DNA from 3 places in the Pantoea sp. SGAir0418 genome. Region 2 is predicted to be linked to each of the others. Evidence: riboswitches for the same ligand, from Rfam matches in the RefSeq annotation. Region 2 holds a riboswitch; each other region holds the start of a gene.
The links. A riboswitch is a leader RNA that binds a small molecule or an ion and turns the genes downstream of it on or off. The one in region 2 is predicted to bind thiamine pyrophosphate.
Positions count from the first base shown of each region.

Region 1: another riboswitch for thiamine pyrophosphate. It lies ahead of thiB (thiamine ABC transporter substrate binding subunit); the one in region 2 lies ahead of thiM (hydroxyethylthiazole kinase).
Region 3: another riboswitch for thiamine pyrophosphate. It lies ahead of thiC (phosphomethylpyrimidine synthase ThiC); the one in region 2 lies ahead of thiM (hydroxyethylthiazole kinase).

Region 1 covers NZ_CP027911.1:3,290,475-3,298,013, reverse strand. Annotated here, with positions in the region: gene thiP (thiamine/thiamine pyrophosphate ABC transporter permease ThiP) at 1-716, opposite strand, end outside; gene thiB (thiamine ABC transporter substrate binding subunit) at 692-1,678, opposite strand; TPP riboswitch at 1,725-1,818, opposite strand; gene sgrR (HTH-type transcriptional regulator SgrR) at 1,889-3,550, opposite strand; gene C1N84_RS15470 (MFS transporter) at 3,804-4,985, shown strand; gene leuD (3-isopropylmalate dehydratase small subunit) at 5,078-5,683, opposite strand; gene leuC (3-isopropylmalate dehydratase large subunit) at 5,687-7,093, opposite strand; gene leuB (3-isopropylmalate dehydrogenase) at 7,098-7,539, opposite strand, start outside.
Region 2 covers NZ_CP027911.1:1,488,365-1,495,903, forward strand. Annotated here, with positions in the region: gene C1N84_RS06750 (GNAT family N-acetyltransferase) at 1-95, opposite strand, end outside; gene ahpC (alkyl hydroperoxide reductase subunit C) at 386-949, shown strand; gene ahpF (alkyl hydroperoxide reductase subunit F) at 1,020-2,588, shown strand; gene C1N84_RS06765 (hypothetical protein) at 2,641-2,838, opposite strand; TPP riboswitch at 3,184-3,280, shown strand; gene thiM (hydroxyethylthiazole kinase) at 3,314-4,099, shown strand; gene thiD (bifunctional hydroxymethylpyrimidine kinase/phosphomethylpyrimidine kinase) at 4,096-4,896, shown strand; gene fbaB (class I fructose-bisphosphate aldolase) at 5,043-6,095, shown strand; gene C1N84_RS06785 (GntR family transcriptional regulator) at 6,307-6,993, opposite strand; gene C1N84_RS06790 (mannitol dehydrogenase family protein) at 7,093-7,539, opposite strand, start outside.
Region 3 covers NZ_CP027911.1:3,746,371-3,753,909, reverse strand. Annotated here, with positions in the region: gene thiC (phosphomethylpyrimidine synthase ThiC) at 1-1,626, opposite strand, end outside; TPP riboswitch at 1,717-1,817, opposite strand; gene C1N84_RS17500 (Rsd/AlgQ family anti-sigma factor) at 1,970-2,476, opposite strand; gene nudC (NAD(+) diphosphatase) at 2,565-3,338, shown strand; gene hemE (uroporphyrinogen decarboxylase) at 3,378-4,445, shown strand; gene nfi (deoxyribonuclease V) at 4,448-5,116, shown strand; gene C1N84_RS17480 (YjaG family protein) at 5,179-5,769, shown strand; gene hupA (nucleoid-associated protein HU-alpha) at 5,958-6,230, shown strand; gene C1N84_RS17470 (DUF1481 domain-containing protein) at 6,299-6,964, shown strand; gene purD (phosphoribosylamine--glycine ligase) at 6,993-7,539, opposite strand, start outside.

The sequences.
Region 1 (7,539 bases), 1.8 Mb from region 2:
TCGTAATCAAAGCTAAGCGCCTGATAAATGGCCAGCTCCAGCGTGGTGGCCTGCGGACCGCCGCCCAGTGCCAGCACGGTGGCAAAACTGGCGAAGCACAGCATAAAGATCAGCGCCGCCGTTGGCAGCAGCGGACGGCGCAGCCACGGCCACTCCAGCAGGCGAAACAGCGACCAGCCGCGCAGACCGAGCTGCGCCGCCAGCTGGCGCTGCTCGCCGGGAATGCTCTCCAGCGCCTGCAGCAGCATGCGCGTCGCCAGCGGCAGATTAAAGAACACGTGCGCCAGCAAAATACCCTGCAGGCCATAGGGCGAGAAGTGATAATCGATACCGACTGTGGTGCACAGCTGCGCCAGCCAGCCGCTGCGCCCGTAGACGCTCAGCAGACCGAATACGGCGACCAGCACCGGCAGCACCAGCGTCATGGCGCACAGGCGCAGCAGCAGCGTGCGGCCGGTAAAGCGGCGGCGATAGAGCGCGCGGGCCAGCAGAATGGCCGGCAGCACCGAGAGCAGCGCTGACAGCAGCGCCTGCTCAAAGGAGAACGCCAGCACATGGTGCAGATAGCTGTCAGTGAGCAGCGCGCGCCAGTCGGTGGCCGGCGCGGCGAGCAGCAGGGCACCGAGCGCCAGCAGCGCGACCGCACATAATAGCAGCGCGCTAAGCGCTCCGGGCAGTAGCCAGCCGGGCATCAGCGGCTGACGGCGCGCTGCCACGCGCTAATCCACGCCGCGCGATGGTCAGCCACCTCTGTCGGGGTGTATTGCAGCGCATTCGCAGGCACCGGCAACGCCTGATAACCGGCGGGTAAATCGCTTTTGATCACCGGATACATCCAGTTGCCGGTGGGAATGGTGCGCTGAAACGCTGGCGACACCATAAACTGCATGAATTGCTGCGCCAGCTGCGGCTGTTTGCTGCTGGCGAGCTGCGCGCCCACTTCTACCTGCAGATAATGGCCTTCGCTGAACGGCGCGGCGGCGTAGTTATCCTTTTTCTCTTCAATAATGTGGTAAGCCGGCGAGGTGGTATAGCTCAGCACCAGATCGCTTTCGCCTTTGAGGAACAGACCATAAGCTTCGCTCCAGCCTTTGGTGACGGTCACGGTTTTGCTGGCCAGCTTCTGCCAGGCCGCCGGCGCGTCATCGCCGTACACTTTCTGCATCCACAGCAGCAGACCGAGCCCCGGCGTGCTGGTGCGCGGGTCTTCATAAATCACCCGCCATTTTTCCGGGCTTTCGACCAGCTCCTTCAGGCTGTGCGGCGGATTCTTTAGCTTGTTTTTGTCGTAAACGAACGCGAAGTAGCCGTAATCAAACGGGATAAAAGTGTCATTGTGCCAGCCGTCCGGCAGCTGCAGTGCACGGGTATCCACCGTGCTTTTGCTGAACAGGCCGGTTTTTTCCGCCGCCTGAATCAGGTTATTGTCCAGCCCCAGCACCACGTCGGCCTTGCTGTTCTTTCCTTCCATACGCAGGCGATTAAGCAGCGATACGCCATCCTCCAGCGCCACATAGTTCAGCTCACAGCCGCACCGGGCCTCAAAGGCTTTTTTCACTGCCGGACCGGGGCCCCAGTCGGCGGCGAACGAGTCGTAGGTATACACGGTGAGGACGGGTTTGGCCGCCAGAGCCGGCGCCGCGATCAGCAGCAACAGGGGCAGAACTTTATTTAACACTTTGCGTTCCTTAAGAAGAAGGTAAGGTTGCGTCGCAAAGGATCTGAGGGCGGAGCATCTCAAATCCCTACGCCGGTACGAGCCGGATCAGGTTCGACGGGTCTCTCTCAGCCAGTTAACCGGCACCCCGTTGAGAACGACATATTCTAGACATTTACAGGACAACGCGAAAGGTTCACCTGCCGGTCGTGTTGTCCGATGCTGCCCTTTTTACAGCTCCGGCGGGGCGAACCAGGCAGACTTGAAGTCAAACCAGCCGAGCGTGTTCAGTCGCACGCCACGCATGCTGCGCTGGCCCTCCAGCAGCAGCCAGTGATGAAACAGCGGATGCAGATAGTCGCTGTTTACCAGCTGTTTGCTCCACTCCGCCAGCGGCAGCGCTTTCTCTCGCCAGCGCGCGGCGTCGGCCTGCCAGTCCAGCGGGATACAGTGATGCATCAGCGGTAGCTCGTAGAGCTGAGCGAACAGGGCGTAGTCGAGCGGCAGGGTAAAGTTGACGCTGCCCAGCCAGATGTCACTCTCGCCCGCGCCGTCGAACCAGCTTTCGTAGCTCACTTCACGGGTAATCAGCTCAACGCCCTGCTGCGCCAGCAGTGGCCGCAGCGCATTGGCGATGCCCTCGTGTTCGACGTGGTGGCTGTACCAGCTGAGCGTCAGCTGGGTCACGCCGTCGGGCTTGTGGGCTGGGGTGATATCGCGCCGATGGTGCCAGCGCGGCAGCAGGCCATAAGCCGGGAACCAGTAGCGCTGATAGCCGACGCCGGCATGATTGAGCAGCGCGATAGGGTTAAGCAGATCGCTCACCCAGCGGCGGAAACCGGCATCGCGCCCGCGTTCAGAGCGCTGATCGAACAGCAGAAAATAGCAGCCCTCTTCGAGGCGACTCTCTTCCGATTTTTCGTCGTCGTTTTCGCCTTCCAGTTTTACACCGGCGTAGACCAGCTCATCGCTGATCTCCGGCAGCACCCAGATCGAGACATCATCAATCAGCGCGCGGTAGCCGAAGTAGTCATCAAACGCGGCGATTTTCAGCTGGGTTTGCTGATTGCGCACCACGCTGTACGGACCGGTGCCAATGGGCTGACGGGCGAAGTGGCGCAGTGTCGGCCATTCACGCGGCAGAATCATGGCGCTGACGCTGGCCAGCAGCCACGGCAGCCAGCAGTCCGGCTGGCTGAGATGGATATCCAGCGTCCACGGCGCCGGCGAGTGCAGTTGGTCGATATGCGAAAACAGCGGCTGGCTGCGCACCCGTTCCAGCGAGGCGATGACATCCTCCATCTCCAGCTCGCGGCCATGATGAAAGCGGATTGCCGGCCGCAGGAAGAAGCGCCAGTGCAGCGGAGAGGTTTGCTGCCAGTGATGGGCGATGTCGGCGGCGATTTCCCCCTTTTCCTCATTTATACGCGTCAGGCCGCTGAATATCTGACGCGCCAGGTGGGTTTCTGAACGGCGCAGCGGCGAGCCGGGCAGCAGGTTAGGCAAGGGCCGGTAGTAGAGCACGCGCAGAATATGCTTGCCCTGGCGAAAGCTGCGGCCAAGGTGCGCGGCAATCATCTGCCGCACCTGGTTTTTATCGCCCACCAGCTGCACCAGCTGGTCGATGCGATCCTGCTCCAGCAGGTCTTCTGCGCGCTGCTGCTGTAGCGCCAGTCCGGTGTAGCAGAAGCTCAGCAGCGAGCGTTTACCGCGACCGGCTTCAGCCTGCCAGATCAGCCAGCCCGCCGCCTGCATGGCGTTCAGCAGGTTACGCATGTGGCGGCGTGAGCAGTGCAGCAGTTCGGCCAGTTCGCTCAGCGTGGTTTCCTGATCCTGGCCCTGACAGTGTTGCCACAGGCGAATGAATTGCTGTTGCAGACGCGCAGAGGACATAAAAGGGGAACTCCTTCTCGACTTCGCTCAGTTTTTCCTGCCCCATATTAGAGGCATACTGGCGGGCAATGGAAGAGCGGGAGGCATTCAGCAATGAATGGCGCTCTGCCAGCGGTTCCGCCGACGTGGAACCTTTTCTGAGTAGGGTGCAATTTCACCGCCAGCGGAGTTTTTCTCTGCTGGCTTTTTTCGTTTTGCTGTGGAATCTTCTACGCTGTTTTTTCCCGGTCTTTTTCCTCAAAGGGATTTCTGCATGAAATCGCTGTTACCGCGGCCGCGCCGCCTGAATCCGGTTTACCTCTCCTTTATGGCGGTGTCGTTTATGGTCGGCGTGGCGGGGGCGTTACAGGCGCCGACGCTCAGCCTGTTTTTGACGCGCGAGGTGCAGGTGCGACCGTTCTGGGTCGGCCTGTTCTTTACCATCAACGCCGTCGCCGGGATCGTAATCAGCCTGCTGATGGCGAAGCGTTCGGATAACCGTGGCGATCGCCGTCATCTGGTCCTGTTTTGCTGCCTGATGGCGGTGGCCAACGCGCTACTGTTTGCCTTTAACCGTCACTATCTGACGCTCATCACCCTCGGCGTGCTGCTGTCGGCGCTGGCCAGCGTGGCGATTCCGCAGATCTTCGCGCTGGCGCGTGAATATGCCGATCAGTCGGCGCGTGAAGTAGTGATGTTCAGTTCGGTGATGCGCGCGCAGCTGTCGCTGGCGTGGGTGATTGGGCCGCCGCTGTCGTTCGCGCTGGCGCTCAACTACGGCTTCGTCACGCTATTCTGCGTGGCGGCGGTGATTTTTCTGCTGAGTATGCTGCTGATCTGGCGCACGCTGCCCTCGGTGCCGCGCATCGCCGCTACGCCGGAGCAGGTGCTGATGCAGCTCAGCCCGTGGAAAGACAGCCAGGTGCGGCTGCTGTTTATCGCCTCGGTGGTGATGTGGGCGTGTAATACCATGTATATCATTGATATGCCGCTGTATATCAGCGCAACCCTTGGCCTGCCGGAGAAGCTGGCGGGTCTGCTGATGGGCACCGCCGCCGGGCTGGAGATTCCGATCATGCTGCTGGCCGGCCATTACGCGAAGCGCTACGGCAAGCGCAAGCTGATGCTGTTGGCGCTGGTAGCGGCGATTGTGTTTTATCTCGGGCTGGTGCTGTTCCGTTCTCAAACCGCGCTGATGGTGCTGCAGCTATTTAACGCCGCGTTTATCGGCATCATCGCCGGCATAGGTATGCTGTGGTTTCAGGATTTGATGCCGGGCCGTGCCGGTGCGGCGACCACCATGTTCACCACCTCGATTTCAACCGGGTTGATTATCGCCGGCCTGATTCAGGGGATACTGAGTGAGCGCTTTGGCCATGAGTCGGTTTACTGGCTGGCGCTGGTGATGGCGGTGGTGGCGCTGGTGCTGGCGGCGCGGGTGCGCGATGCGCGGTGAGGGCGGTGTGGAGATTGAAGGTCGCCATAAATGGCGACCAAATTACTGACGCGTTTGCTGTAGGGTGCGCATTGCTGCGCACCGGGTAAACCTTAACGCAGAAACGCTGGCTGGCTGGATTCGTAGCTGGCGATGGACGCTTCATGCTGCAGCGTCAGGCCAATGCTGTCGAGGCCGTTGATCATGCAGTGACGGCGGAAGCTGTCGATTTCAAAGTGGTAAACCTTGTCGCCGGCGGTGACGGTCTGCGCTTCGAGATCCACGGTGAAGCGGATACCCGGCTGCGCGGCCACCAGTTTGAACATCTCATCGACCTGCTCTTCGCTCAGCTTCACCGGCAGCAGCTGGTTGTTGAAGCTGTTACCGTAGAAGATGTCGGCGAAACTCGGCGCAATCACCACGTGAAAACCGAAGTCGGTCAGCGCCCACGGCGCGTGTTCACGCGAGGAGCCGCAGCCAAAGTTCTCGCGCGCCAGCAGGATGCTGGTGCCTTTGAACTCCGGCTTATTCAGCACGAAGCTGGCGGTTGGCTGGGTGCCGGCATCATCATCAAAACGCCAGTCGTGGAACAGGTGCGCGCCAAAGCCGGTGCGCGTCACTTTCTGCAAAAACTGCTTCGGGATGATGGCATCGGTGTCGACGTTTGCGGCATCCAGTGGGGCCACAATCCCGGTGTGTTGGGTAAATTTGTTCGCCATGGCTTAAGCTCCCTGAGTCAATTCACGAATGTCGGCAAAACGACCGGTTACCGCCGCCGCAGCAGCCATCGCCGGGCTCACCAGATGGGTGCGACCGCCGCGACCCTGGCGACCTTCAAAGTTACGGTTACTGGTTGAGGCACAGCGCTCGCCCGGATTCAGACGGTCGTTATTCATTGCCAGGCACATCGAACAGCCCGGCAGACGCCACTCAAAACCGGCTTCGAGGAAGATTTTGTCCAGGCCTTCGGCTTCAGCCTGCGCTTTCACCGGACCAGAACCTGGCACCACCATCGCAACCACACCCGGCGCCACTTTGCGGCCTTTGGCGATCGCGGCAGCCGCGCGAAGATCTTCGATACGTGAGTTGGTGCAGGAACCGATAAACACTTTATCGATCGCTACCTCAGTCAGTTTGATGCCCGGCTGCAGATCCATATAGGCCAGCGCTTTCTCGGCGGAAGCGCGTTCAACCGGATCGGCAAACGAGGCCGGATTCGGGATGGCCTGATCCACGGCCATCACCTGGCCCGGATTGGTGCCCCAGGTGACCTGCGGCGCGATATCGGCAGCATTCAGCGTCACAACGGCGTCAAACTGCGCGTCGCTGTCGGACTTCAGGGTGCGCCAGTAAGCCACCGCCTGCTCCCACTGCTCGCCCTTCGGCGCAAACTGCTTGTCTTTCAGATAGGCAAACGTGGTGTCATCCGGTGCTACCAGGCCCGCTTTGGCGCCCATCTCAATCGCCATGTTGCACAGCGTCATGCGGCCTTCCATGCTCAGCGCTTCAATCGCCGGGCCACAGAATTCAACCACGTGACCGGTGCCGCCGGCGCTGCCGGTTTTACCGATGATCGCCAGTACGATGTCTTTGGCGGTGATACCCGGCGCAGCTTCGCCCAGCACTTCAATCTTCATGGTTTTCGCCCGGCCCTGTTTCAGGGTCTGGGTGGCGAACACGTGCTCCACTTCGGAGGTGCCGATACCGAACGCCAGGGAACCGAAGGCGCCGTGCGTTGCGGTGTGCGAGTCGCCGCAAACGATGGTCATGCCCGGCAGCGTCATGCCCTGCTCAGGACCGATCACGTGCACAATTCCCTGGAACGGGTGGTTCAGGTCATACAGCTGAATGCCGAACTCAGCACAGTTCTTCATCAGCTCCTGCATCTGGATACGCGCCATTTCACCCGAGGCGTTGATGTCTTTGGTCTGGGTGGAAACGTTGTGATCCATGGTGGCAAAGGTCTTCGACGGCTGGCGCACTTTACGGCCGTGCGCACGCAGACCGTCAAACGCCTGCGGCGAGGTGACTTCGTGAATCAGGTGACGATCGATATACAGCAACGGCGTTTCGTCTGGCGCTTCGTGAACGACATGTGCATCAAATAACTTCTGGTATAAGCTTTTCATTTTGTTATTTTTCCTCGCTGATGTAACCGGCAATGATGCTGCCCATTTCATCGGTGCTCACGGCAGGGCCGTCACCGGCCAAATCACGGGTGCGATGGCCCGCTTCCAGCGCACGGCTTACCGCGCGCTCAATGCTATCCGCAGCGGCGTCAGCGTTCAGGCTGAAACGCAGCAGCATCGCCAGCGACAGAATCTGCGCAATCGGGTTAGCAATGTTCTGGCCGGCGATATCCGGTGCGGAACCGCCCGCCGGTTCGAACAGGCCGAATCCCTCTTCATTCAGGCTGGCCGAAGGCAGCATGCCCATCGAGCCGGTGATCATCGCGCACTCGTCCGACAGAATGTCACCAAACAGATTCGAGCAGAGTAAAACGTCAAACTGCGACGGATCCTTAATCAGCTGCATGGTGGCGTTGTCGATGTACATATGACTCAGCTGCACATCC
Region 2 (7,539 bases):
TCGCCGGCCAGCCATGTCCAGTTATGACGGCGCGCCGCGAGATACAGCGTGCGTAAAAAAGGGCGGTCGGCTTCTTCAAAAAGACGAATTTTCACTTCCAGACTCCATGACGAGTAAGCGGGCACGTTTTGTAGCGGCGTTGTGCACGCAGTTGAATCGTGCAGCAAAGATGATTGAATGTTTATAAAAAAATAGCAGTTGCCGCGCGTAAAGATAAAGCCTGTTAACTCTGCAGCTTTTCTGTGTAGAATGCCGCGGCAAGCCGCATCAAATCTGGCGTCGGCACTTTGATAGCTTTTGATTATCTGATTGATAACGTCTGCATATTAGAAGTTGGCCCGAAAATTATGTAGCCTGCATCACATCTTTTTAACGGAGGTCACCCATGTCTATCATCAATACCAAAATCAAACCGTTCAAAAACGCTGCATTCAAAAACGGCGAATTCATCGACGTAACCGAGAAAGACGTTGAAGGTAAATGGAGTGTTTTCTTCTTCTACCCGGCTGACTTCACCTTTGTATGCCCGACTGAACTGGGTGACGTGGCAGACCACTACGAAGAGTTCCAGAAACTGGGCGTAGACATCTACTCCGTTTCAACTGACACGCACTTTACCCACAAAGCCTGGCACGGTTCTTCAGACACCATCGCGAAAATCCAGTATGCGATGATCGGCGACCCGACCGGTGCTCTGACCCGTAACTTCGAAATCATGCGTGAAGCAGAAGGTCTGGCTGACCGCGGTACCTTCATCGTTGACCCGGAAGGCATCATCCAGGCCATCGAAATCACTGCAGAAGGCATCGGCCGTGACGCGTCTGACCTGCTGCGTAAAGTGAAAGCGGCTCAGTATGTGGCTTCTCACCCAGGTGAAGTTTGCCCGGCTAAATGGAAAGAAGGCGACGCAACGCTGGCTCCATCACTGGACCTGGTTGGCAAAATCTAAGTTACCAACGCCCTTTGATCTTTCTTCCATCGGGTGCTGCGGCACCCGATTTTCTTCACAGGAACTCACTATGCTCGACACCAATTTAAAAACCCAGCTCAAGGCCTACCTTGAGAAACTAACGAAACCGGTTGAGTTGATTGCCACACTGGACGATGGCGCAAAATCCGCAGAGATCCGTACTCTGCTGACCGATATCGCGAGTCTGTCTGATAAAGTCAGCTTCCGTGAAGAGAACGATCAACCGGTACGTAAACCATCATTCCTGATTACTAACCCAGGCAGCCACAGCGGTCCGCGCTTTGCCGGTTCGCCAATGGGCCACGAATTTACCTCACTGGTGCTGGCACTGCTGCAGACCGGTGGACATCCGTCGAAAGAGGCGCAGAGCCTGCTGGATCAGGTTGTTGCGCTGGACAGCGACCTGCATTTCGAAACCTATTACTCTCTGTCGTGCCACAACTGTCCGGACGTGGTTCAGGCGCTGAACCTGATGGCGGTGCTCAACCCGCGCATCCGTCACACCGCCATCGACGGTGGCATGTTCCAGAATGAAATCACCGAGCGCAACGTGATGGGCGTGCCGGCGGTTTACCTCAACGGCAAAGAGTTCGGTCAGGGCCGCATGAGCCTGGCAGAAATCGTCGGTAAGGTAGACACCAACGCGGACAAACGCGCGGCAGAAGAGCTGAACAAGCGTGATGCGTATGAAGTGCTGATCGTCGGCAGCGGCCCGGCGGGCGCTGCGGCGGCCATCTACTCGGCGCGTAAAGGCATCCGTACCGGCCTGATGGGCGAGCGCTTTGGCGGCCAGGTGCTGGACACGGTTGACATTGAAAACTACATCTCCGTGCCAAAAACCGAAGGGGCGAAGCTCGCCGGTTCCCTGCGTGCGCACGTTGATGACTATGACGTTGACGTGATCGACACCCAGAGCGCCATCAAGCTGATTCCGGCAGCGAAAGAGGGCGGTCTGCACGCCATCGAAACCGCGTCCGGCGCGGTGCTGAAATCACGCAGCATCATCATTGCTACCGGCGCACGCTGGCGCAACATGGGCGTTCCGGGCGAAGAGCAGTATCGCACCAAAGGTGTGACCTACTGCCCGCACTGTGACGGCCCGCTGTTTAAAGGCAAACGCACGGCGGTGATCGGTGGCGGTAACTCCGGCGTTGAAGCGGCCATCGACCTGGCCGGTATTGTCGAGCACGTTACGCTGCTGGAATTCGCCAGCGAAATGCGCGCCGATAAAGTGCTGCAGGATAAACTGCGCAGCCTGAAAAACGTGGATGTAATCCTGAACGCGCAGACCACCGAGGTGACAGGCGACGGCAGCAAAGTTACCGGTCTGACCTACATCGACCGCAATAACCAGACCAGCCACGAACTGGCGCTGAGCGGTATCTTCGTCCAGATTGGTCTGCTGCCCAACACCAACTGGCTGGAAGGCGCAGTCGAGCGCAACCGCATGGGCGAGATCCTGATCGACGCCAAAGGCGAAACCAGCCTGAAAGGCGTATTCGCCGCCGGCGACTGCACCACCGTGCCGTACAAGCAGATTATCATTGCCAGCGGTGAAGGGGCCAAAGCGTCACTGAGCGCGTTTGATTACCTGATCCGCACCAAACCGGCTGAATAAGTTTTGCGATAGCCACGCAAGCGCCCCGCAACCTGTGTTGCGGGGCTTTTTTTTATCCCAGCCAGCGACGCGCCTGTTCATCGCTGATATCGCGATAATAGATTTTATGGATACGTTCGCCGCAGCGTTTGCATTCGGCTTCGAGGTACGTGGAGTACCTGTAGCGGCCGCCGGGGGCGACGGCGCCCTGACGGGAAATGGTGATATTGTGCCAGTGATGCGCGTGCGGAAGAAAACTGAATAAAGTCATTAGCGATTCCGGGTGAAGGTGAAATAGCGATCTTCAAATCCGGAAGGGAATTAGGCCGTGTTACGCTGCCGGCCGGTTTGATATTAATCAAGTTGCGCGCTTTCTTCTGTTTATTTCCCGCCTACTGCCCCGGCAGATTAAATTAACTATCCTGATGAATTTTAGGGCTTTTAGGAAAATTGATCTCCGTCGATTTGTTTATATTTTCCTGATGATCAAAAAATCATGAAAATTGATGGCGCACGTATTTTTGCTCATCGTTGCCCGGCAAAAAAAGCGCACCCGCCGCAGGATTTACAACTTTAAGCTGACCCTTTATGCTGTGAAGGCATGTCTGACATGGACGTGCATGACTCGGGGTGCCCTTCTTTGTGAAGGCTGAGAAATACCCGTAATACCTGATCTGGATAATGCCAGCGTAGGGAAGTCAGATGCCTGACCGCATTCGCCTTCCTGATTGCCGGTTGGGAGCCTTATGACACAGCCTGACCCTCTTTCCCCGGCGCAACTCGCGCACTCTCTGCAACTGCTGCGGCAGCAGGCACCGCTGGTGCACTGTATGACCAACGACGTGGTGCAAACTTTTACCGCCAACGTGCTGCTGGCGCTGCAGGCTTCACCCGCGATGGTGATTGATGGCGATGAAGCGGCGCAGTTTGCCGGTTTCGCCGATGCGCTGCTGATCAACGTCGGTACCTTAACCCGTGAGCGTCGCGATGCAATGCTGGCGGCGGTACAGGCCGCTAACCAAGCCGGTACGCCGTGGACGCTCGATCCGGTGGCGGTAGGCGCGCTAACCCTGCGTACGGAATTCTGTCAGCAGTTGCTGAGCCTGCGACCGGCGGCCATTCGCGGCAACGCTTCAGAGATTCTCGCCTTAGCCCACCAGGCCACGGGCGGACGCGGTGTGGATAGCGTGCATCAGGCCGATGCTGCACTGAACGCCGCGCAGCAGCTGGCGCAACGCTGCACGACTATCGTTGCGGTAACCGGCGAAGTCGATTACGTTACCGATGGCCGCCAGACGCTGGCGATTCCCGGCGGCAGCCCGCTGATGACGCGCGTGGTCGGCACCGGTTGTGCGCTATCCGCCGTAGTCGCGGCGTGCAGCAGCCTGCCGGGCGAGCGCATCCAGCACGTGGCAGCGGCCTGCCGCGTAATGTCACTGGCGGGAGAGCAGGCCGCGCGCAGCGTGGCAGGGCCCGGCAGCTTCGTCGCCGCTTTTCTCGATGCGCTGTGGACGCTGGAGGTGGCGGCATGAAACGCATCAATGCATTGACCATTGCCGGCACTGACCCCAGCGGCGGCGCGGGTATCCAGGCCGATCTGAAAGCGTTTTCCGCGCTCGGCGCGTACGGCACCAGCGTGATTACCGCGCTGGTGGCACAGAACACCCGCGGCGTGCAGTCGGTGTATCGCATCGAACCGGCATTTGTTGCGGCGCAGCTCGACTCGGTGCTGGACGACGTGCGCATTGACGCTGCGAAAATCGGTATGCTGGCGGAGACGGCGATCGTTGAGGTGGTGGCAGAGAAGCTGAAACGCGCCAGCCTGCCGTTTGTGGTGCTGGATACGGTGATGATTGCCAAAAGCGGCGATGCGCTGCTGTCGCCCGATGCGGTAGCCAGCATTCGTGAACGGCTGCTGCCGCAGGTATCGCTGATCACGCCCAACCTTCCGGAAGCCGCGGCGCTACTGGGTTGCCGCATGGCGCAGGACGAAACGACTATGCTGCAGCAGGGCGATGCGCTGCTGGAACTGGGCTGTGAAGCGGTGCTGATGAAGGGCGGTCATCTCAGCGATGCGGAAAGCCCGGACTGGCTGATCACCCGCGCCGGCCGCCAGCGCTTTACCGCGCCGCGCGTTAACACCCGTCATACGCACGGCACCGGCTGCACGTTGTCGGCGGCGCTGGCGGCATTGCGACCGCGCCATGCGGACTGGGCGGGCACCGTAGCGGAGGCCAAGGCCTGGCTGCAGCAGGCGCTGCTGCACGCCGATTCGCTTGAGGTCGGCCACGGCATTGGGCCGGTGCATCATTTCCATCAGTGGTGGTAGGGCGTAACGCCAGATTGCCGTTTTTTCACTGCGTATCCGTCTGAAAAATGGAGTCAGCAATTTGCCAGCCTGGCGCGTTTCGGTCCAGGCTGTGGGGGCGAATCGGCAGGTGCCGGTTCTTTTCCAGCCATTTATCAGGAGCGAACATGACGGACATCGTACAGTTATTGGGTAAAGAGGCGGATACGCTTCTTCAACATCGCTGCATGACCATTCCAGCGGACAGCCTTTATTTGCCGGGCGCGGATTATGTCGATCGCGTGATGATTGATAACAATCGTTCTCCTGCGGTTCTGCGCAATATGCAGACGCTCTACAACACCGGCCGTCTGGCGGGTACCGGCTATCTGTCGATTCTGCCGGTGGATCAGGGCGTGGAACACTCTGCTGGCGCCTCGTTCGCTGCCAATCCGGCCTATTTCGACCCGAAGAATATCGTCGAGCTGGCGATTGAAGCCGGCTGTAACTGTGTGGCGTCAACCTATGGCGTGCTGGCCTCCGTGTCACGTCGCTACGCGCACCGTATCCCGTTTATGGTCAAGCTGAACCATAACGAAACCCTGAGCTATCCCACGCAGTATGACCAGACGCTCTACGCCAGCGTCGAGCAGGCATTCAACATGGGCGCGGTTGCGGTTGGCGCCACCATCTATTTTGGCTCTGAGCAGTCACGCCGGCAGATCGAGGAAATTGCAGCGGCCTTCGAGCGCGCGCACGAGCTGGGCATGGTGACGGTGTTGTGGGCTTATCTGCGCAACAACGATTTTAAGAAGGATGGGGTGGATTATCACGCCAGCGCCGATTTAACCGGTCAGGCTAACCATCTGGCGGCCACCATTGGTGCCGACATTGTGAAGCAGAAAATGGCGGAGAATAACGGCGGTTATAACGCGGTGAAGTTTGGCCACACCGATGAGCGCGTGTACAGCAAGCTGACCAGTGAGAATCCGATCGATCTGGTGCGCTACCAGCTGGCCAACTGCTATATGGGCCGCGCCGGGCTGATTAACTCCGGCGGTGCTTCAGCCGGTGCGACCGATGTGGCGGAGTCGGTGCGTACGGCGGTGATCAATAAACGCGCCGGCGGCATGGGGCTGATTCTCGGGCGCAAGGCGTTTAAGAAGTCGCTGAAAGAGGGCGTGGCGCTGATTAATGCGGTGCAGGATGTGTATCTGGCAAAGGATGTGACGATTGCCTGATGGTGTGAGGGGCGTTTTTTCACCTTCACCCTTACCCTCACCCTCACCCTAACCCTCTCCCGCGAGCGGGAGAGGGGACTGTTTTGTGCGGGTTTTCAGAGTTAATTATTGAAGACTAGCTGGAACAGCGCCCTCTCCCGGTGGAAGAGGGTCGGGGTGAGGGCATCAAACCGCACCGCATCACACCCCACCGCAAGCTCACCGAACAACACTACGGCCCTTCAAACCATTCGCTGTTGCGCTCGGCAATCGGCGTGATGGTCAGAATCATCTCCTGCAGATGTCGCCGCATCGCCTTCTCAGCCGCATCGGCATTCTTCGCTTTCAGCGCGGCAAAAATCTCTTCGTGCTGCTGAATCAGGCTCTCCGGCGGCGACACTTCGCTCAGCGTCAGAAAGCGCACGCGGTCCATCGTCGCTTTAATGTTCTCCACCGTCTCCCACGCCAGCAGGCAGTCAATGCCTTCGGCAATCAACCGGTGAAACTCATCGTCGAGCGCCAGAAACGCCTGGCTGTCGTGGCGTTCCGCTGCCAGACGCTGCAGCTGCAGATTGTGTTCCAGCGCCATCAGTCCGGTGGCAGCGATCTCCAGCGCGGCGCGGCGAACCACGGCGATCTCCACCGCTTCACGGATGAAACGGCCGTCGGCGACGCGCTGGGCGGAGATTTTGCGCACGAAGGTGCCGCGCTGCGGCAGGACCTGCACCAGGCCGGCTTCCGCCAGTTTGATAAAGGCTTCCCGCACCGGCTGCCGCGACACGTTGAAGCGCGCCGACACTTCTTTCTCCGACAGCAGCGAGCCCGGATGGATCACGCAGGTTACGATATCCTTCCGCAGATAGCGATAAATCTGCTGATTTACCGGTTCGCTGGTGGTTATGGTATAGGCAATCGACATGCAGCAATATCCGTATTACGGCTGGCCGCCGCCAGCCCGATGAGAAAGCGTCAGTCTAATCAGCACGCTGCGTCTGCGCTACACATTTGTGCAGGCGGCTTAGCCTTCTGTGACCAGCGCCTGCACCGTGGCGCGTGCACCGGTAAGCCGCAGCTGCTGATACAGCTCGGTAAGCCGCGTAACAAACACTGAGTGATAACGTAAGTCGTCGCCGAACACCGCCTGCAGGCGCAGTAAGGCCTCAACGCGCTGCGGGCCATCCTCGCTATTGGCAACAATGCTGGCCAGCTGCGCGCTGAGCGGATCGCGAATCTCAATCGCCGCGCCCTGCTCATCGACGCCGCTGATATAGCGCATCCAGCCTGCTACGCCCAGCAGCAGATAATCACAGGCCGTCCCGTTACGCAGATGCCAGCGCACGCTATCCAGCAGGCGCTGTGGCAGCTTCTGCGTGCCGTCGGTGGCGATTTGATAAGTGCGATGTTTAATCGCCCGGTTTTCGTAACGGGCGATCAGCGAGTCGGCATAGGCGACCAAATCAACATC
Region 3 (7,539 bases), 1.8 Mb from region 2:
TTTCGACATGGCGTTGTCGCGGATCTGCGCGCCGGGATGGCCTTTAGCCAGATCGGCAGCGTGCGCGGCGATCTTGTAGGTAATCAGCCCCTGCTTAACATCCTCTTTATTCGGCAGGCCAAGGTGCTCTTTCGGCGTGACGTAGCACAGCATCGCGCAGCCAAACCAGCCGATCATGGCGGCGCCAATCCCGGAGGTGAAATGATCGTAGCCCGGCGCGATATCGGTCGTCAGCGGGCCCAGCGTATAAAACGGCGCTTCATGGCAGTGTTCCAGCTGCTCGGTCATATTGCGGCGGATCATCTGCATCGGCACGTGACCGGGGCCTTCAATCATGACCTGCACATCATATTGCCAGGCGATTTGCGTCAGCTCGCCTAAGGTACGCAGTTCGGCAAACTGGGCTTCGTCGTTGGCGTCCTGAATCGAGCCGGGACGTAAACCATCACCGAGCGACAGCGCGACATCATAGGCGGCGCAGATTTCACAGATTTCGCGGAAATGCTGGTAGAGGAAGTTTTCCTGATGATGTGACAGGCACCACTTCGCCATGATTGAGCCGCCGCGCGACACGATGCCGGTCAGCCGTTGTGCGGTCATCGGCACATAGCGCAGCAGCACGCCCGCGTGAATGGTGAAGTAATCAACACCCTGCTCAGCCTGTTCCAGCAGGGTATCGCGGAAAATGTCCCAGTTAAGATCTTCTGCAATACCGTTGACCTTTTCCAGCGCCTGATAGATTGGCACCGTGCCGATCGGCACCGGACTGTTGCGCAAAATCCACTCGCGCGTTTCATGGATATAGCGGCCGGTCGACAGATCCATCACGGTATCTGCCCCCCAGCGCGTGGCCCACACCAGTTTTTCCACTTCCTCTTCAATCGACGAACTTACCGCCGAGTTGCCGATGTTGGCGTTGACCTTCACCAGAAAATTGCGGCCGATAATCATCGGCTCCGATTCCGGATGATTGATGTTGGCAGGAATGATGGCGCGGCCGCTGGCCACTTCAGCGCGCACGAATTCGGCGCTGATATTCTCTGGCAGCTGCGCACCAAAGCCGTGGCCGGCGTGCTGCTGCAACAGCGTTGCACTGCGGATACGCTCACGTCCCATGTTTTCGCGCAGCGCGATGAACTCCATCTCCGGCGTGATGATGCCCTGACGCGCATAATGCAGCTGCGTGACGCGGCGACCCGCTTTGGCCCGGCGCGGCAGCGGCAGATGTTCAAAACGCAGATGATCCAGCCCGTCATCCGCCAGCCGCTGCTGACTGTAGCTTGAGCTGAGTGCGCTGATGGTTTCGCTGTCGTTGCGTTCGGCGATCCAGCCGGCGCGCAATTTTGCCAGACCCTGATGCACATTGATGGTCGCGTGGGGATCGCCATAGGCACCGGCGGTGTCATACACCGGCACCGGTTCATTGTCTGCGTATTGCGGATGATCTTTGCTGCCGCCGGTGTGCGTCGGGCTGAGCTGAATTTCGCGCATCGGGACGCGGATATCCGCACGGCTGCCGCTGATCCAGATACGTTTTGAGTTAGGGAAGGCGGTTCCCTGGAGCGAATCGATAAATTTTTGCGCCTGCGCGCGTTGTTCACGACGTGAGGTTTTAGCATCAGACATAGCAAGTTTCCTGAAAACAAGGGGAAGCTGCTTGTCCGGAGTCCGGAAGGAGTAACAGAAACGGTGCGGGCGCCTGACTGCACCGTGCTGATCACATCTACTCTTGTTCCCTTCGCAGGTACTAACCTGATCAGGTTCCGCGGATCCCGAATTAACGGTCTCAGCCCCTAAGGGCACTCCGACAAGTTTACGTTTTACGCGATAAGCGACTTTACTGACTGCTGCACGCTGCGCTTATATCGCAAAGTTTGATTGTGGATTGTCGTTAAAAAAGACAATAAAAAAGCCCATTCAGCATAAAAGGGCTTTTCCTGAATAACAAGTCTTTTACAACTGCAGCGGTTCAGGCTGGACGAGCAATGGTGCTGTCATTGGCTACCGGCGGGCGCGCCAGCTGATTATCCCAGGCGAGCTGAATCAGTTTGTCTTCCAGCGTAAAGCGTGACTCCAGCGCTTCGCCCACTTCTGACAGCGCCTGCTGGAAATCCACGCAGTTGTCGTCATTAATGGCCTGTTGCAGATGGCTGTCATACAGTTGCATCAGACGTTCAGTATTGCCTTCCAGCGCCGGATAGATCTGCGCCGCCGCAATCATCGGGCTGTCGCCGGACATCTCGCTGATGATGCGCTCGTAAACGCTGAAGTGGCCGGTAGAGAGATAGTCCACCAGACGATGGCAAAACGCATCCAGCGCCTGTTCATCCAGCGCGGTCAGCGCTTCTTTGTTCGGCTTCATGCCAATTAACTCGTAATAGGTGACGAGCAGCTGTCGACGGGCGCGCAACCATGAGTCGACTAATTCATTACCGCCACCTACACGCTCGGTCAGGTTATCTAACTGGGTAAGCATACGGGGCTCCAGGTGAGTTATAGTTGTTTATTACACACTTAACATCAGGATTTCAGCGTGCCATTTGACGCTAAGGACAACGATTAAGATGCAACGTGAGATCTCAAGCGTAGACGCTGGCTGGTGGATTGTCAGCTCCGCGCAGAAACTTTGGTTGCCGCAAGGCGAGTTGCCGCATGGCTTATCCGGCGAGTTTGGCCTGACCGGCAGCAGCGGCAGAGTGATTGGCGAGTGGCAGGGCGAAAACGTCTGGCTGGTATGCGAAGCGCGTCCGGACAATATGGCCTCGGTGCGCCAGCTAATTGACGAAGATGTCGGTCTGTTTCAGCTCGCCGGGCGCGGCGTGCAGCTGGCAGAGTTCTACCGTTCGCATCGCTGGTGCGGCTATTGCGGCCATGAAATGCAGCACAGCAAGCGCGAATTTGCCTGCCTGTGCAGCCACTGCCGCGAGCGCTACTATCCGCAAATCGCCCCCTGCATCATTGTGGCGATTCGTCGCGGTGAGGAGATCCTGCTGGCAAACCATGCGCGCCATCGCAACAGCATCTACACCGTGCTGGCCGGTTTTGTCGAAGTCGGCGAAACGCTGGAGCAGGCGGTGGCCCGCGAGGTGATGGAAGAGAGCAACGTGCGGGTAAAAAATGTGCGTTACGTGACCTCGCAGCCGTGGCCGTTCCCGCACTCGCTGATGATGGCGTTCATGGCGGAGTACGATGGCGGCGAGCTGCAGCACGATGGTAAAGAGCTGCTGGATGCTGGCTGGTATCGCTACGATGATCTGCCCCTGTTGCCGCCGCCGGGCACCGTGGCGCGCCGGCTGATTGAAGATACGGTTGCGCTGTGTCGCGCCAGCGCGGCGTGAAAATGCTACACTGCCGGCCTTAGCATGAGAGAGCCCATTATGAGTGAACTGAAGAACGATCGTTATCTGCGCGCCCTGTTACGCCAGCCGGTGGATATCACCCCGGTATGGATGATGCGACAAGCCGGGCGTTACCTGCCGGAATACAAAGCCACGCGCGCTGAGGCCGGTGATTTTATGTCGCTGTGTAAGAACGCGGAGCTGGCGTGCGAAGTTACCCTGCAGCCGCTGCGCCGCTATGCGCTGGATGCCGCGATCCTCTTCAGCGATATCCTGACCATTCCGGATGCGATGGGCCTGGGGCTCTACTTTGAGACCGGCGAAGGCCCGCGTTTCTCCCACCCCATCGCCTGCCGTGCCGATGTGGATAAACTGCCGGTGCCGGATCCGGAGCAGGAGCTGGGTTACGTGATGAATGCGGTGCGCACCATCCGTCATAACCTCAAGGGCGAAGTGCCGCTGATCGGTTTCTCCGGCAGCCCGTGGACGCTGGCAACCTACATGGTAGAAGGCGGCAGCAGCAAGGCTTTCACCAAAATCAAGAAGATGATGTACGCCGAGCCACAGACGCTGCACGCGCTGCTGGATAAGCTGGCAGAGAGCGTGATCCTTTACCTCAACGCGCAGATTAAAGCGGGTGCGCAGTCGGTGATGGTGTTTGATACCTGGGGCGGCGTGCTGACCGGGCGCGACTATCGCGAGTTCTCGCTCTATTACATGCACAAAATCGTCGACAGCGTGCTGCATGAGAACGAAGGACGACGCGTGCCCATCACCCTGTTTACCAAGGGCGGCGGCCAGTGGCTGGAAGAGATGGCGGCCACCGGCTGTGATGCGCTGGGCCTTGACTGGACCACCGATATTGGCGAAGCGCGGCGCCGTGTGGGCGATAAAGTCGCGCTGCAGGGCAACATGGATCCGTCTATGCTGTATGCACCCCCTGCACGAATTGAGCAGGAAGTGGCAGGGATTCTGGAAGGCTTTGGCGCAGGCGAAGGCCACGTCTTCAACCTCGGTCACGGGATTCATCAGGATGTTCCGCCAGAGCACGCTGGCGCGTTTGTGGAGGCGGTGCATCGGCTATCACGACCATATCATCAGGGATAAGCATGGATTTAGCCGCACTACGACAGCAACAGGTACAGCTCGCCGCCAGCGTGGTGCGGCAGGATGATTTTGACGTACTGCCGCCGCGCTTCATTGGCGGCGCCGATGTCGGTTTTGAACAGGGCGGCGAGGTAACGCGCGCCGCCCTGGTGATCCTCGAATACCCTTCATTAACGCTGGTGGAGCATCGCATCGCGCGTGTCGCGACCACCATGCCTTATATCCCCGGTTTTCTCTCGTTTCGCGAAATTCCAGCGCTGCAGGCGGCGTGGCAGCAATTGTCGCAGCGGCCCGATCTGCTGTTCGTCGACGGCCATGGCATCTCTCATCCGCGCCGGCTGGGCGTTGCTGCGCATTTCGGCTCGCTGCTGGATGTGCCAACCATCGGCGTAGCGAAAAAGCGCCTGTGCGGCCGTTTCGCTGAGCTGGATGCGGCACCGGGCAGTCGTCAGCCGCTGATGGATAAAGGCGAGCAGATTGCCTGGGTGTGGCGCAGCAAGACGCGCTGCAATCCGCTGTTTGTCTCAACCGGCCACCGCGTCAGCCTCGATAGCGCACTGCACTGGGTTGAAGCCTGCATGGCTGGCTACCGCTTGCCGGAGCCAACGCGCTGGGCCGATGCCGTGGCGTCTGGCCGTCCCGCTTTTGTGAAGTGGCAAAATGCGCGCTAACGCTGTTTGTACGCGGCTTTTGCGGTACACTGCCGCCAGCTAATCTACCGAGAGTAAGTTTGATGTTACAGAACCCCGTCCATTTGCGTCTGGCGAAGCTGGAAAGCTGGCAGCACATGACCTTTATGGCCTGTCTGTGCGAGCGGATGTTCCCCAATTACTGGGCCTTCTGTCAGCAGACCGAGTTTGCCGATCCGCAGCTCTATCGCCGCATTCTCGACCTGGTGTGGGAAAGCCTGACGGTGAAGGATGCCAAAATCAATTTCGACAGCCAGCTGGAGAAACTGGAAGCGGCGATCCCAAACGGTGACGACTTTGACGTTTACGGCGTGCACCCGGCGATTGATGCCTGCGTGGCGCTGAGTGAACTCCTGCACGCGCAGCTGAGCGGTGAAACGCTGGAGCACGCCATCGAAGTCAGCCGCACGTCGATCACCACCGTGGCCATCCTCGAAATGACCCAGGCCGGTCGCGAAATGAGCGACGAAGAGCTGCGTGACAACCAGGCGGTAATTGACGAATGGGACCTGCAGTGGGAGATTTTTCGCCTGCTGGCAGAGTGCGAAGAACGGGACCTGGAGCTAATCAAAGGGCTACGTGCAGACCTGCGTGAAGCCGGAATCAGTAACATCGGTATAATTTTTCAGCAATAAGGCGAGAAAACGTGACTTCAGGCCCGAATTACCGCGCCTGGAGGCTTCACATCAGCCCCCTGTCTGGTCTACATTTGGGGGGCTGAAAATTGTGGCTATCGGTGCGTGCAGGCTGAAGAGTGCCAGAATATGGCTTTTCCCTCGCACTCGTTGCTTAGCAAGCGATAAATACACTTTAAGGATAACTTATGAACAAGACTCAACTGATTGATGTGATCGCAGAGAAAGCGGACCTGTCTAAAACCCAGGCTAAAGCTGCGCTGGAATCTACCCTGGCTGCGATCACTGAGTCTCTGAAAGAAGGTGATGCTGTACAACTGGTTGGTTTTGGTACTTTTAAAGTGAACCACCGCGCTGAGCGTACCGGTCGCAACCCGCAGACTGGCAAAGAGATCAAAATCGCTGCAGCTAACGTGCCAGCGTTCGTCTCTGGTAAAGCACTGAAAGACGCTGTTAAGTAAGTTTTCCGCATCGCGGTTTAGCTTTAAAAGAGGGGCGATTTCGCCCCTTTTTGTTACCGGGGCCTGCTATGCTGAACATCTCTCCTCAGCGCCTCTGCGCCATCCTCCTCGGGGTATTACTCACCGGCTGCAGTGCCACTCCCGATCTTCCGGCTTTCACCGCCAGCGGCTATCTGTCTGACCGTGGCACGGTGCGAATCTGGCGTAAAAACGGCGACCACGAAGCCGTCCATCTGCGTACTGTCTACACCCCTTTCAATGGCGATAGCCGGGAAACCACCGACTATATCTGGCAGGCGGATAAACTGCTGAGCGTGGAACGGCACGTCACTGGCCAGCAGCCGGACGACGTAACCCTGCGTTTCGACCATCAGGGCAACCTCAATTTTATGCAGCGACAGCTGGCTGGCCGGCGTGAAGCCGTCAGCGCCGACAGCGTCGAGCTGTACCGGTTTGACGCGCAGCGCATGCTGGCGCAGAGCAATGCACTGCTGAGTGGCCGGGTACTGTTGCGGCAGGGGCACTGGCAGGGCGGTACGCAGGTTCGTGACTGTGAGGGGCAGCAGGTGAATGTGGCGTTCGATCGCGACACGCTGGCAACGCTGTATCGACAACAGCAGGGGCAGCAACAGCCGATTACCCTGTCGTGGCTGGAAGCGCCAGAGGGGATTCAGCTGCTGCGTGCCACGCCGGAAGATGAGTGCCGCTGGCAGCCGAAAGAGGCCGATTTTTAGCGGCGACCGGCTGGCCGCCGCCGGGGGCTTACTTGCGGTTAATCGCGCGGTAACCGATATCATTACGGCAGAAGCTGCCGTTCCATGAGATGTGCTGCGCCAGCGCGTAAGCATTCTTCTGCGCTGCCGCCACATCTTCACCCAGCGCAGTCACGCACAGTACGCGACCGCCGCTGGTCACCACCAGGTCATCTTTCAGGGTGGTGCCGGCATGGAATACCTTCCCGTCCGCGACATCTTCCAGCGGCAGACCGTGGATCTGATCGCCCGTGTTGTAGTCGCCCGGATAACCGCCAGCGGCCAGCACCACGCCGAGTGACGGGCGCGGATCCCACTGTGACTGCTGCTGATCGAGCGTGCCGTCGACGGCGGCGAGGCACAGCGCGACCAGATCCGACTGCAGGCGCAGCATGATCGGCTGCGTTTCCGGATCGCCGAAGCGGCAGTTGAATTCGATCACCTTCGGCTGACCGGCTTTGTCGATCATCAGACCGGCATACAGGAAACCGGTGTAGGTGTTACCTTCCGCTTTCATGCCGTTGACGGTTGGCCAGATGATCTGATCCATCACGCGC